DNA from 3 places in the Shewanella acanthi genome. Region 3 is predicted to be linked to each of the others. Evidence: predicted binding sites of a transcription regulator. Region 3 holds the regulator's gene; each other region holds the start of a gene.
The links. Region 3 encodes MetJ, which represses methionine synthesis genes. Its sites were predicted from a motif close to TAGACGTCTAGACGTCTA; they were not measured.
Positions count from the first base shown of each region.

Region 1: the regulator MetJ is predicted to act here: its motif matches at 1,876-1,893, upstream of metE (5-methyltetrahydropteroyltriglutamate--homocysteine S-methyltransferase).
Region 2: the regulator MetJ is predicted to act here: its motif matches at 2,356-2,373, upstream of serA (phosphoglycerate dehydrogenase).

Region 1 is NZ_CP080413.1:3,406,298-3,410,553, reverse strand. Features, by position in the region: gene K0H61_RS14610 (HDOD domain-containing protein) at 111-839, shown strand; gene K0H61_RS14605 (LysR family transcriptional regulator) at 898-1,803, opposite strand; gene metE (5-methyltetrahydropteroyltriglutamate--homocysteine S-methyltransferase) at 2,001-4,256, shown strand, end outside.
Region 2 is NZ_CP080413.1:3,346,960-3,351,215, reverse strand. Features, by position in the region: gene ygfZ (tRNA-modifying protein YgfZ) at 1-886, opposite strand, end outside; gene serA (phosphoglycerate dehydrogenase) at 1,037-2,266, opposite strand; gene K0H61_RS14410 (DUF2238 domain-containing protein) at 2,422-3,024, shown strand; gene K0H61_RS14405 (DUF4124 domain-containing protein) at 3,154-3,681, opposite strand; gene panC (pantoate--beta-alanine ligase) at 3,981-4,256, opposite strand, start outside.
Region 3 is NZ_CP080413.1:3,575,571-3,579,826, forward strand. Features, by position in the region: gene metB (cystathionine gamma-synthase) at 1-1,058, opposite strand, end outside; gene metJ (met regulon transcriptional regulator MetJ) at 1,261-1,575, shown strand; gene K0H61_RS15295 (sulfite exporter TauE/SafE family protein) at 1,726-2,463, shown strand; gene K0H61_RS15300 (pentapeptide repeat-containing protein) at 2,491-3,105, opposite strand; gene K0H61_RS15305 (hypothetical protein) at 3,484-3,663, opposite strand; gene K0H61_RS15310 (phosphoribosylaminoimidazolesuccinocarboxamide synthase) at 3,738-4,256, shown strand, end outside.

The DNA of each region.
Region 1 (4,256 bases), 170 kb from region 3:
GAAAGGGTTAAATTAATCTTTGTCTGAGGGCTGAAATTCTTTGCAGATTGGGTATGATGTGAGCGCAAATCGAATTATCTTAATGCTAATTAATAGGTATAAAGCGTCTTATGACAGATCTTGAGCAACAGGTTTTTACTCAAGTGAGAGCCATCATTGCGAATGAAGAGCAAGTGATTGGTCGCCGTGGGATCTTAATTCCACTCAAAAAGGCGATCCTCGCGGAGGGCGATATTCGTAATGTTATCGATATCGTATCGAGCGATCCGGCTCTTGCTGCTCACATGCTGATGCGTAGCAACTCGGCGCAAGCCTCTGGTGTGGTGAATCCCAAATCACGTTCTTTGAAGGATGCCTTGATCCGTTTAGGTCAAGTGAACATCTACCGCTATGCGTTTACTTTCTATTTAAGAGAGCGCTTGGATGAATTACCTCAACCCTATAAGAAGTTGGTTCAGGGATATTGGAAACTGACAGAAAATATTGCCACCGATGCGGTAGATAGCCTAATCGATATGCCGGATATCAAGGTGGATGCCGACGAGGTGCAAACCTTGGCACTGTTTAGCGTATTCGGTCAGATCATCGCGTTAACCGCCTTTGCCTACTTAAATGCCAGTTCGGAAGAATCCTTCCCCTTGAGCGTGATTAAAACCTTGATCGATAATCAGCAACAGACGCTGACGATTGAAGCCTTCGAAGCCTTAGATTTGGATCAGGATCTGCGTCAGGAATTTATGATAGCCCATAACCTGCGTCAGACCCGTAATGCCAATTCACCGGGATTAATCCTGCGCCGTGTATTGTCTAAACGTGGCATGCTGCTCAACCCGCTTTAAGTGTCTTATCCGCTTAAACGTAAAAAGCCTGCAATCGCAGGCTTTTTTGATCTTAAATTCAATTAGTTTTTTGCTGATAGGTTGCGCCTGAACTTGTGACCAATTGCAGCCATTTTTGCACCAGTGCCGAATTGGTACTGCCACGGCGATAGGCGCCAAAGAGTGGCCGTTTTAAGCCCTCCTGCCCGAGTTTTACCAAGCTCAGACTGAGACCATGTCCTTCATTAATTGACCAATTTGGTAGCGCAGCGATACCGTCTTTACAGGCGATACGCTGCAGTAACATCATGGTGAGGTCGCAGGTCTTTTGCTCGCCAGCTTCGACCCCTGCGGGCTCTAAAAAGTGACGATAGAGATCCAAGCGCTCAAGCGGCACTGGGTAGCTGATGATGGGTAACTGGGCTAATTGTTTAGGGGTAACATAGGCCTCATGTGCCAGTGGATGATCCTTGGCAACAACTAGTTTTACTTCAAAATCAAATAAGTGCTGATAGGCAAGCGAATGTCCAGGCACAGGATCCGAGGTCAACACTATATCCAGCTCACCCATTTCGAGGGCGTTAAGGGAGTCGAACAGGTGGCGGCTCGATAAATCCAACTCGGCTTCTGGGTAGAGCTGTTTGAATTTTTCCATCACCGGCATTAGCCAGCGAAAACAGCTGTGGCATTCAATGCCGACTCTGAGTTGATTAATTTCGTTATCTAGGCCGTTCTTTAAATCCGATTCGGTTTCAAACACTTTTGGCAAGATTTCCTCTGCCAAGTGCAGCAGGCGCGCACCCTCTTGAGTAAAAGAAAGCGGTTTACTCTTACGCACAAAAATTGGCGAATTAATGCGTTGCTCTAATTCTTTAATTTGATGGGAGAGCGCCGATTGAGTGACAAAGCGTTTCTTGGCCGCCCCTGCAAGGCTGCCACTTTCCTTTAGTGCCATTAAAGTTCGCAGGTGTCTTAATTCAATCATGACTACTCCAAGTGAAATTTGCTCATATTGCGCTTGAAATCAATTCGGTTGCTGATACAGAGACTATCACAATAAACTTCTAGACGTCCAGACGCCTATTGTCATTTTATCCAGATTTCATGCTGAAAAGTGGCGGGGTCATAGACGGGATAGAAATGAGCTGAATTATGTTGTTCTCAAATAAAGGAAGATGGAATATGCAATTAAATTGTCTGGGGTTTCCCCGTATCGGGCGTCGTCGTGAATTAAAATTTGCCTTAGAGAAATACTGGCGTGGGGAAAGCACACAGACGCAGTTGCTGGCACAGGCTGCAACTCTGCGTCAACGCCACTGGCAATGGCAGGCCGAGGCGGGTGTTGAGCAGGTGGTTGTGGGGGATTTTGCCTTTTACGATCAAGTGCTCACCCTCAGTGCAACCTTAAATGCTATTCCTGCGCGTCACCGTGGCGATGGTCCTATCGATCTCGATACCTTATTTCGCGTAGCCCGTGGCCGCGCGCCAACGGGGCAGGATGCTCCAGCCTCTGAAATGACAAAGTATTTCAATACTAACTACCACTACTTAGTACCTGAGTTGTCGGCGGGGCAGGTGTTTTCTATCGCCTATGAACAGCTCTTCGATGAAGTCGCAGAGGCGAAGGCATTAGGCTATCAACCAAAGCCTGCGCTACTTGGGCCAGTCAGCTACTTGTATTTAAGTAAAACCGTGGGTCAGGACTTCGATAAGCTGAGTTTATTACCAAATTTATTAAAGACTTATACTGACATTCTTGAGCGTTTCTCAGCCCTTGGTGTGACTTGGGTGCAGCTCGAAGAGCCCATTCTGGCATTGGAATTAACTAAAGAGTGGCAAGACGCCATCACCGATGCTTATGAGGCAGTTAAAACTGCCAAGGTGAAAATTTTACTCACCAGCTACTACGGCAGCATTGCCCATCATCAGGGCTTAGTCTCGCGATTACCCGTAGCTGGGTTACATCTCGATTTAGTAACGGCGCCAGAGCAACTTCCTTTATTTGCCAACGCCTTAGGGCAAGATCAAATTCTCTCGCTCGGGGTGGTAAACGGTCGAAATGTATGGGCGGCCGAAGTTGACGAGATTGCGCAACGGATTGGTGCTATCGCACGTGATTTAGGATCGCGCCTGTGGATTGGAACTTCTTGCTCACTACTGCATAGCCCTGTGGATTTGGATGCTGAAACAAAACTGGCTCCAGCGCTTAGACAGCAACTGGCCTTTGCTAAGCAAAAACTCGATGAGCTGGCGAAGGTGCGTTTATTGTTGCAGGATGGCGACTCTAAGGCGGCCATGGAGATTATTGCTCAATGCACCGCGCGCCGTGAAGCAAAAGCATTAGCGGCGGACAATAGGGTAATCGCAAGGGTTAAGGCGCTGACTCAGAACGATTATCAACGCCGCAGTGATTTTAGCGTTCGGCAAGCCGTGCAGCAGCGTAAGTATCGCCTGCCATTATTGCCAACGACTACCATAGGTTCTTTCCCACAAACGCCGGCAATTCGTGGGCTGCGTAGCCGCTGGCGCAAGGGTGAGCTTAACGATACGCAATATACAGAGCAATTACAGCAGGTTACCCGCGATACCATTAACTGCCAGCTTAAACTCGGCATCGATGTATTAGTGCACGGTGAAGCCGAGCGTAATGACATGGTGGAATACTTCGGTGAGAAACTCGAAGGTGTTGGTTTTACCCTACAGGGGTGGGTACAGAGTTATGGTTCCCGCTGCGTCAAACCACCGTTGATTTATGGTGATGTGAGTCGTCCAAAGGCGATGACTGTGGATTGGGCGGTGTTTGCACAGAGTCTCACGGATAAGCCCGTCAAGGGCATGTTAACAGGTCCAGTGACGATTCTGCATTGGTCCTTTGCCCGTGAAGATATTAGTCGAGATACCATTGCGACCCAATTGGCACTGGCGATTCGTGATGAAGTGGTGGATTTACAGAATGCAGGGATTGGCATTATTCAAATCGATGAGCCCGCATTTCGTGAAGGTCTGCCGCTTAAGCAAAGCGACTGGCAAGCTTACTTAGACTGGGCGGTGAAAGCCTTTAAGCTGAGTGCGGCCGGCGTTGTGGATGAAACCCAAATTCATACCCATATGTGTTACAGCGAGTTTAACGACACTATCGCGGCCATTGCCGCAATGGATGCCGACGTGATTACCATCGAAACCTCGCGTTCTCGGATGGAGCTGCTCAATGCCTTTGAGGATTTTGCATATCCAAATGAAATCGGCCCTGGGGTTTACGATATCCATTCCCCGAATATCCCGACGGTGGCCGCTATGGTGCAGTTAATCGAGAAGGCGGCGCAGAAAATTCCTCCAAGACAGCTTTGGGTCAATCCCGACTGCGGTTTAAAGACCCGCACTTGGGCCGAGGTGGAGCCCGCCTTAAAAAACATGGTTGAGGCTAGCCGTGAGCTGCGT
Region 2 (4,256 bases), 230 kb from region 3:
TGGCATCACTCTCGGTATCGTTGGCCAATACCGCAGTTAATAGCACTTGGTTACCCCGTTGGACGAATTCAATGATCTGCCCACCGCGACGGAATCCGTCTTCCATGGCGATTTCAAGGGCTGTTTCAAGATCCACAGTCAATGAGGTGTGTCCCTGGAGAATATACAGGGCGCGTTTATTGCCGCCACGGTATTTCATCCGAGCAACGGTTTCTTGGCCCATATAACAGCCCTTGTTAAAGCTAATGCCATTCACTGCCTGAAGGTTGCACATTTGCGGCACATATTGATTGGCGTGGGATGCCGCGAGGTTAGGATAGCCTGCGAGGATTTCGATTGCTTGCCAAGCGCTGGCATCAAATACTGACTCGACGCTAGCGGCGATATCAGCCGCAGTCTCTGGGGTTAATGCCAAAATATAGCGCTCAGCATCCTTAATAATGGTTCCTTGTTCAGTGACAGTGAGCTCTAGGGTGATAGCGCCAAAACGGGCCTCCACAAAGGCCTTTGCCTCATCTCCCGCAACCCCTAACAGCACTAATTCGTCGGAAGCATTGGTAAGAGTCGCTTTGCTAAACACGGCGTATTTTTGTAACTGTGGCAAGTCGATGGCAACGGTATCCCTTGGCATCAGCATAAACAGCGCATCGTCAATGGCAAAGGTGCGGAAACTGGCAATCATCTTACCCTTAGGATCGCAGTGTGCGCCCCAGCGCCATTGATCCTTCGCTAAGGAGACGATGTCGGTAGTGACCTGACCGTGGATAAAAGTGCGACCCTGTTCGCCGACAATTTTGATAAGGCCTAGGTGGCTGAGGTTGGCGATCATCAGAGGAGGTAAAGAAGCGTCTAGCGCCCAAGTTGGGGTAGAAACTGAAATAGTCATAGCCAGATCCTGAAAATGAATACGGTGCGAGTGGCTGATTGTAACGGAATTAAGCCTCGCTCAAAAGTACAAGCCGCTCAAAAGCATAAGGCGCCGTTATCTTTGTGGGATAGGGCGCCTTATAAAGCCTAATCGGTGGAGGATTAATACTTAGAAGAGAACGCGGGTGCGTAATGTGCCTTCAATCGCTTTAAGCTCTACCAGAGCCTCTTCGGCCTGATGCGTATCAACTTCCATCACCACGTAACCAATATCTGCAGTGGTTTGCAGGTACTGTGCGGCAATGTTGATGCCTTTTTCAGAGAAGGCTTTGTTGATTTTGATGAGGATACCAGGGCGGTTTTGGTGGATGTGCAGTAGGCGAGAAGTGCCTTTGTGCATTGGCAGCGATACTTCTGGGAAGTTAACTGCAGATACCGTTGAACCGTTGTCTGAGTATTTCGCCAGCTTGCCTGCAACCTCGATACCGATGTTTTCCTGCGCTTCAGCTGTGCTACCACCTACGTGAGGTGTCAGAAGTACGTTGTCTAAACCACGTAATGGACTGATAAATTCATCATCGTTTGATTGTGGCTCGACAGGGAATACGTCGATAGCGGCACCTGCAAGGTGGCGCTCTTTGATGGCGACCGTTAACGCATCGATATCTACCACAGTACCCCGTGAGGCGTTAATAAAGATACTGCCCTTGCGCATGGCGGCAAATTCGGCGGTACTGATCATGTCCTTGGTTTGTGCCGTTTCTGGGACGTGCAAGCTGATGACATCGGCCATACCTAATAACTGCTCTAGCGAATGGATTTGCTGGGCATTACCCAGTGGCAGTTTGTCTTCGATATCAAAGAACACCACACGCATACCTAAGGTTTCAGCCAGAATACCGAGCTGAGTTCCAATATGACCGTAGCCAATCACGCCTAAGGTTTTACCACGGACTTCGTAGCTGCCTGCAGCTGTCTTCATCCAGCCACCACGGTGAGCAATGGCGTTACGTTCAGGGATACCACGCATTAGCATGATGATCTCACCTAATACCAGCTCAGCCACGCTGCGGGTATTAGAGAATGGGGCGTTAAATACTGGGATACCGAGAGATTCGGCAGTTGCTAAGTCCACTTGGTTTGTTCCGATACAGAAACAACCAATTGCAATCAGTTTTTCAGCGCGCTTTAGCACGTCGGCTGTGAGTTGGGTACGGGAACGGATGCCAACAAAATGCGCATCTTTGATGGCTTCAAGCAGGGCTTCATCGCCAAGGGAGGCTTTGTGATATTCAATATTAGAATATCCAGCACGTTCAAATACATCTACCGCAGATTGGTGGACGCCTTCCAACAACAGGATCTTGATCTTATCCTTGTCAAGCGAGTGTTTCGCCATGATTGGGTACCCTCTAATTAATTGAAATGGTTCTTGTATGCTATGCTGACAGCCTTCAGCCAACAAAGTAGCACTTTTTTATCGCACTGTGGAGGGCTAGATGGCTAAAGTTAATATTCTAGATTTAGAACAATATCTCATAAGAGTGATAAACAATGAATAATAAACTCGTTTGGACTGCTATCTACTTCTCTGTTTTAGCATGGTCAGCTATCAATCCTGCGGATCCTTTTACTTGGTGGCTCGAAGCGCTCCCCGCATTAATCGCTCTGCCAATCCTATTCTTCACTCGAAAAGGCTTTCCGCTCACCCCATTAGCCTATGGTTTAGTACTAGTACATTGCGCTGTATTGTTTGTTGGCGCCCACTATACCTATGCCGAAGTCCCCTTGTTTGACACTCTTGCCCAATGGATGGGTAGCGAGCGCAATAACTACGATAAAGTAGGTCATTTTACTCAAGGCTTTGTGCCAGTGATGCTGGCTCGTGAAGTGATGCTTCGACATCAAGCCGTTAAAGCCGGTGGCTGGTGTGCCTTTCTATCGACTTGTTTTGCATTAGCACTGAGTGCCTTTTACGAGTTAATCGAATGGTGGGTGGCAGTGGCAACTGGGGATGATGCCGAAGCGTTTTTAGGCACCCAAGGGTATGTTTGGGATACCCAATCGGATATGTTTTTAGCCCTGATAGGTGCTGTGGTTGCTCTGATTAGCTTGTCTCGCTTGCAGGATAAACAAATCGCAAACTTATCAAACTAAGTAGCCCCGCCCTCTTTTGAGCTACTTGCGATTATGCTGGCAATTTTTAGGGAAGTGGGGGAAAGCTAAGGAACGCGCAGATGTGTTCCTTAGATTAAGCCAAATAAGCACGGGCGAGTCGGGTCTATACTAGTTAGGCTTTGATTCGTCAGCTTCGGGCGGCGTCTCAGCAAGGATCTGAGTCTTACGATCGCTTAAATGCTTGATTGAACTGTCGTTACTTAAGGTCAGTTCATTGAAACGACCGTTAATATCTTGAACCGCTTCGATGTACTCAGGATCGTCCTTGCCCTTATTTTGCCAGTAGCGTTTGCGCTCCAGCTTTTGAATTTCACTCTCCCGTAAAATCTCGAAGTAGTTATTCTCTTGCTTGAGACGATAAATCTCACTATCGAGCAGCTTAACTAACTTTTCCTTGGAAATGGTTTGTTGTTTGTTTAGAAGTGCTTGGAATGGGTCTTCAGGAATATTGCGCTTGTCGGAATCGGTTTCTCTGGTGATCCCCAATTGGTATTCAATCTTGTGTTGGCTAAAGTCTTGGGGGCAGGCGGTTTGGCTAAACACAATTTTATCCTGCTTTTGACATTTATAGACAGTATTGGCCTGCGCAATCACAGGGAAAAGCAGCCAGCATAGAGTCGATATCAGTCGAGCCATTTTTATAAGTCCTTTTAAGCCTGCAAAATGGGTAATGATGGCGCTTAGGTGGAGCAACGCTCTACGGAGCAAGGATGCAATCCAGTAAGTATAAGCCTAAGTTGTTTGATTCACTGTGAATTCCAGTGAATTTAGGTGCGCTAATATGACTTAAATTTATATGAAATGCCAGTAATTTGACGTTTGAAGCTTGTTTGTCGTACGGTTTGAGTCGTTTGATTATAAAAGAGAAAATATAGACTTTGGGTAATATCTTAAGCATAAAAAAGGAGCCGAAGCTCCTTTTTATGTCAATCTAATCAGCGATCGAACCGTAAATTATCGATAAGCCGAGCCTTACCTAAATAGGCTGCGGCCAAGATGACTAGTGCACTATCGCTCTCTGATGCCTTGGCTAAGGTAAAAGCATGGCGCACTTCAAGGTAATCGGGTGTAAAGCCTGCAGCGATGATATGGTGCTCGGCGTTTTGAGTGACTAGCTCAATACTCTCGCCGCGTTTAATGCCTGTAGCCATTGCATCAATCGCTTGCTTCAGCGCAGGAGCTGCGGCTTTTTCTTCAGCAGTCAAGTAACC
Region 3 (4,256 bases):
GCCTCAAAACGCGCCTGTGGTTCCATCGCTCTATGGGTCATAGTTGCAGGCACCGCCACCAAGCTTTCAACGCCCCCTAAACTCTCTGCCACGCAAAACAAACTTAAGGCATCTAAGAAGGCAACCACTTCGGCTTCACCGCCCTTTAACTCGAAACTCAGCATAGCGCCAAAGCCCTTCTGCTGCTTAGCGGCAATGGCATGACCTGGATGGTCGGCAAGGCCGGGGTAGTATACTTTGCTCACTACTGGACTGTTGCTTAACACCTCAACGATTCGCTGGGCGTTAGCTTGATGTTCACGGATACGCACAGCCAAAGTGCGAAGGCCGCGCAGGGTTTGATAACTATCGAATGCCGAGCCTGTTAAACCTAGGGTATTTGACCACCAGTGCAGGGTCTCGCCAATCTGGGGATCCTTTGCAATCACAGCGCCGCCAACCACATCGCTGTGACCATTAATGTATTTCGTGGTCGAGTGAATAACGATATCGGCACCGAGCAATAGCGGTTGCTGCAAAATCGGCGACAGGAATGTGTTATCGACCACCACTAATGCGCCAATGGCATGGCTCGCCTTAGCGATGGCTTCAATATCGACCACCCGCAGCAGTGGGTTCGATGGGGTTTCAATCCACACCATCTTAGGTTGCGCCGCAATGGCTTGCTCTAGCGCTTTGCTGTCGGTTTGATCAACCACCAGTAATTTGAACTGACCTTTCTTGGCAAGGTTAGTAAATAAACGGTAGGAACCGCCGTAACAATCGTGGGGCACAACTAATAAATCGTTCGGGCCTAATAAGCTCGTCACTAAGGTAATCGCCGCCATGCCAGTGCAAGTCACCACACCGGTGGCGCCCTTCTCTAACTTAGCTAAGGCTTCCCCTAAAATATTACGCGTTGGGTTACCCGAACGGCTGTAATCGAATTCGCGGGGATTTTTATGACCGTCGAAGGAGTAATTAGTCGACAGATAGATTGGCGGAACAACGGCACCATATTGCGTATCGCTTTCGATACCCTGACGCACGGCCACTGTGGCTAATTGACGCTCGGTCATAGGGAACTCCTAAGTTCAAAGAGATGTCTGGACGTCTAAATGTACCTAAGGCCAACCCCAGCGTCAATAGGCGTTAAGACGTTTAGACGTCTAAACATAAAGAAATCTGATTGCAATCATCCAGAAATAGTAGCAATAATTTGACTGTTAACTGTAAGGGGTTAAAATCTGCCCCGAATTTAGCGTTATAACAGGTGAGTCAATGACTGAATGGAATGGGGAATACATCAGCCCCTATGCTGAACACGGCAAGAAGAATGAACAAGTAAAAAAAATTACTGTGTCTATTCCGCTTAAGGTACTGAAAGTACTAACGGATGAGCGTACCCGTCGTCAGGTGAACAATTTACGCCACGCGACGAACAGCGAGCTACTGTGTGAAGCGTTTTTACATGCCTACACTGGTCAGCCTCTGCCTAATGACGCCGATCTATCTAAGGACAGCCCCGATAGCATTCCTGCCGAAGCCAAGCGCTTAATGGATGAGATGGGTATTGAATGGGAAGACATGGAATAACGGCGTGTAGCCTTAATCCTGCTGTTTTCACATTTATCCAACGGATTAGCTCAACGCTACGCGTCTGGATTGGTTGGATATCATAGGGATCGTTTGCCAGTGTTGAAACTGGCTGAAGTAACGGTCCCTTTTTCTTGACTTGGATCCCTAATGTTTGCCGTGATTGATCCCCAGACGCTTGTACTTGCTTCTGTTATCGTCTTTTTTGGCGCCCTGACCCAAAGCCTAATCGGGTTTGGCCTCGCCGTGGTCGCAAGTCCACTGCTGTATATTGTCGACCCCGAACTGGTTCCAGCGCCTGTGATTGCCATGGGGTTTTCAATCGCGCTACTCACCCTGCTGCGTGAGCGTGGTCATCTAGAATTCAACGGTTTGCAATATGCACTGCTTGGCCGTGTGCCCGGCGGCTTAATTGGCGCCAGCCTGCTGTTGTTTGCACCGCAGCCGATTCTTGGCCTTGCCATCGCCCTGATTGTGGCCATTGCCGTGGTATTTAGCCTGTATAAATTTACTCTTCCAGTGAATAAGGCGACGCTCTTCGGTGCTGGTGTGGTCTCGGGGATTTTCGGTAATATTGCCGCCATTGGTGGACCGCCGATGGCGATTCTCTTAGCGGGTAAAGATGCCTCTAAATTTCGTGCGGCGTTGTCGGCCTTCTTTATTTTCAGCTCGGCTATCGCGCTGGCGATTCTGGGGGTAACGGGGTTACTGGAACTTAAACACCTTTGGCTATCGCTCATGCTGCTGCCTTCAGTGTTATTTGGTTATGTGGTCGCGGGTAAACTGGTTAACCGCGTCGATAAGCAAAAGACCAAGATAGGAACGCTGATCCTTTGCTCCATCAGCGCCATAGTATTAACGGTTAAGTCAATTTTCGCACTGATTTAGGGTCTAGAATCAGACCCGCACTCAAGCTTAAACCAATTCTATATCGAGACCATTCAGTAAGCGGATGGCTTCTTCACGGCTAAACTTAGCGCCTTTGATTTTATTGCTGAAAATATCGATATCGTAGTCGGTCGCGTCGGTAAAATCCGCATCAATTAACTCAGTGCGGCCAAACAGGCTGTGGCCAAAATCGGTGCCACTGAAATCGGCGCGGTGAAAGCGGCCGTCGCGAAAATCCACATCTTGGGCGCGGCAGCTTTGCATCACCATTTCATCGAGTTTAAGCCCCATAAAGGAACTGTCGCTCACAATACTCGCCCTGAAAATCAGCGGCGAAGCAAAGGTTAATGGTGGCCAACTGGCGCGAGTCCAATCTATGCCCACCAGCTTACATTCATCAAATTCCACCCCGCTGAACTGACTTAAGGACAGCTCGAGCAGGCTCAGGTTGCAACCGATAAAACGACAATCGCTGAACTTACATTTACGCCACTGCGCCGCGCTGAAGTTACAGTCGTGAAATTCGCACTCTTCGAACTCCAATCCATGCCACTGCATATCGGTTTCGTTAAGGTTGCTAAATTGCTGGGCATAAAAATGGCTGCCCTGTTTGGCGGCCATTTGCATGATGGACGGCTGCATGGTTGACGATTGTTGCACCCATAACTCCTTATTTGAGAACCCTTGAAGCCCCATTTGACTGAGCTAATCTCAATGCCTGCTATCGAAGGCATCAGTGTTAATACCCAAAGGGTAACATTGCCTATATTTGCCTGAACAGTACCCTCCCTCTTTGCCGGGATTTTATCCCGCAATCTTAGCTAAGCTCCACAGAGTGCAAATAAGCATACAAATAGCCGTGGTAAATTTTGTCAATCTAGGTAGAATGTCGCTACTTTTTCGCGGCAGGCTAGAACAAGGTTCTCTCGGAATAATGGTTAGTATTTTCGAGCAATATGGTACGGGACACTCCCGTTTTATTAGACCACTTCTATTGTGGTGCCTACCTTGTTCTGCGTTTTATTCCCAAGCTTCATCCCCCCGTTCTTTGCTCCACTTTTTGCTATCAGGCTCGCCCGAGAAAACCGCTTTTGCTCCACCCGCTTTCGATAAAACATCATTCACCAATACCTTTTTATCAATATCATCCAAGCTATTGGCAAATAATAAAAAAGTGGCAATAACGCAAACATTCAACATAAGAATGGCCTTATCGCACACTTGTACTTATAACAACCTTATCCCTACACATTTAATCCAAAGGAATACTCGTCATGAGTCTTGCTGATTCCGTATTAGCCGTAAACAACGACTTACCCATCCGCACTAACAGCCCTGTTCACAGCGGTAAAGTGCGTAGCGTTTACTGGCTAACCGATGCCGACAGCCGCCGCTTAATCCAAACTAAGGGCTACAACGTGCCAGAAGATACGCCGCTTGCGATCATGGTGATCAGCGATCGTATTTCAGCCTTCGATTGTATCTTCCACGGTGAAGGCGGACTCAAGGGCATTCCAGGCAAAGGCGCGGCACTCAATGCCATTTCTAATCATTGGTTTAAGCTATTTGCCGAAAACGGTTTAGCCGACAGCCACATTTTAGATATCCCGCATCCCTTCGTTTGGATCGTGCAAAAAGCCCGTCCAATCAAGGTTGAAGCCATTTGCCGCCAATACATTACAGGTTCTATGTGGCGCGCCTACTCTAAGGGCGAGCGTGTATTCTGCGGTATCACCCTGCCAGAGGGGTTAGAGAAAGATCAAAAGCTGCCTGAGCTGCTAATCACCCCATCG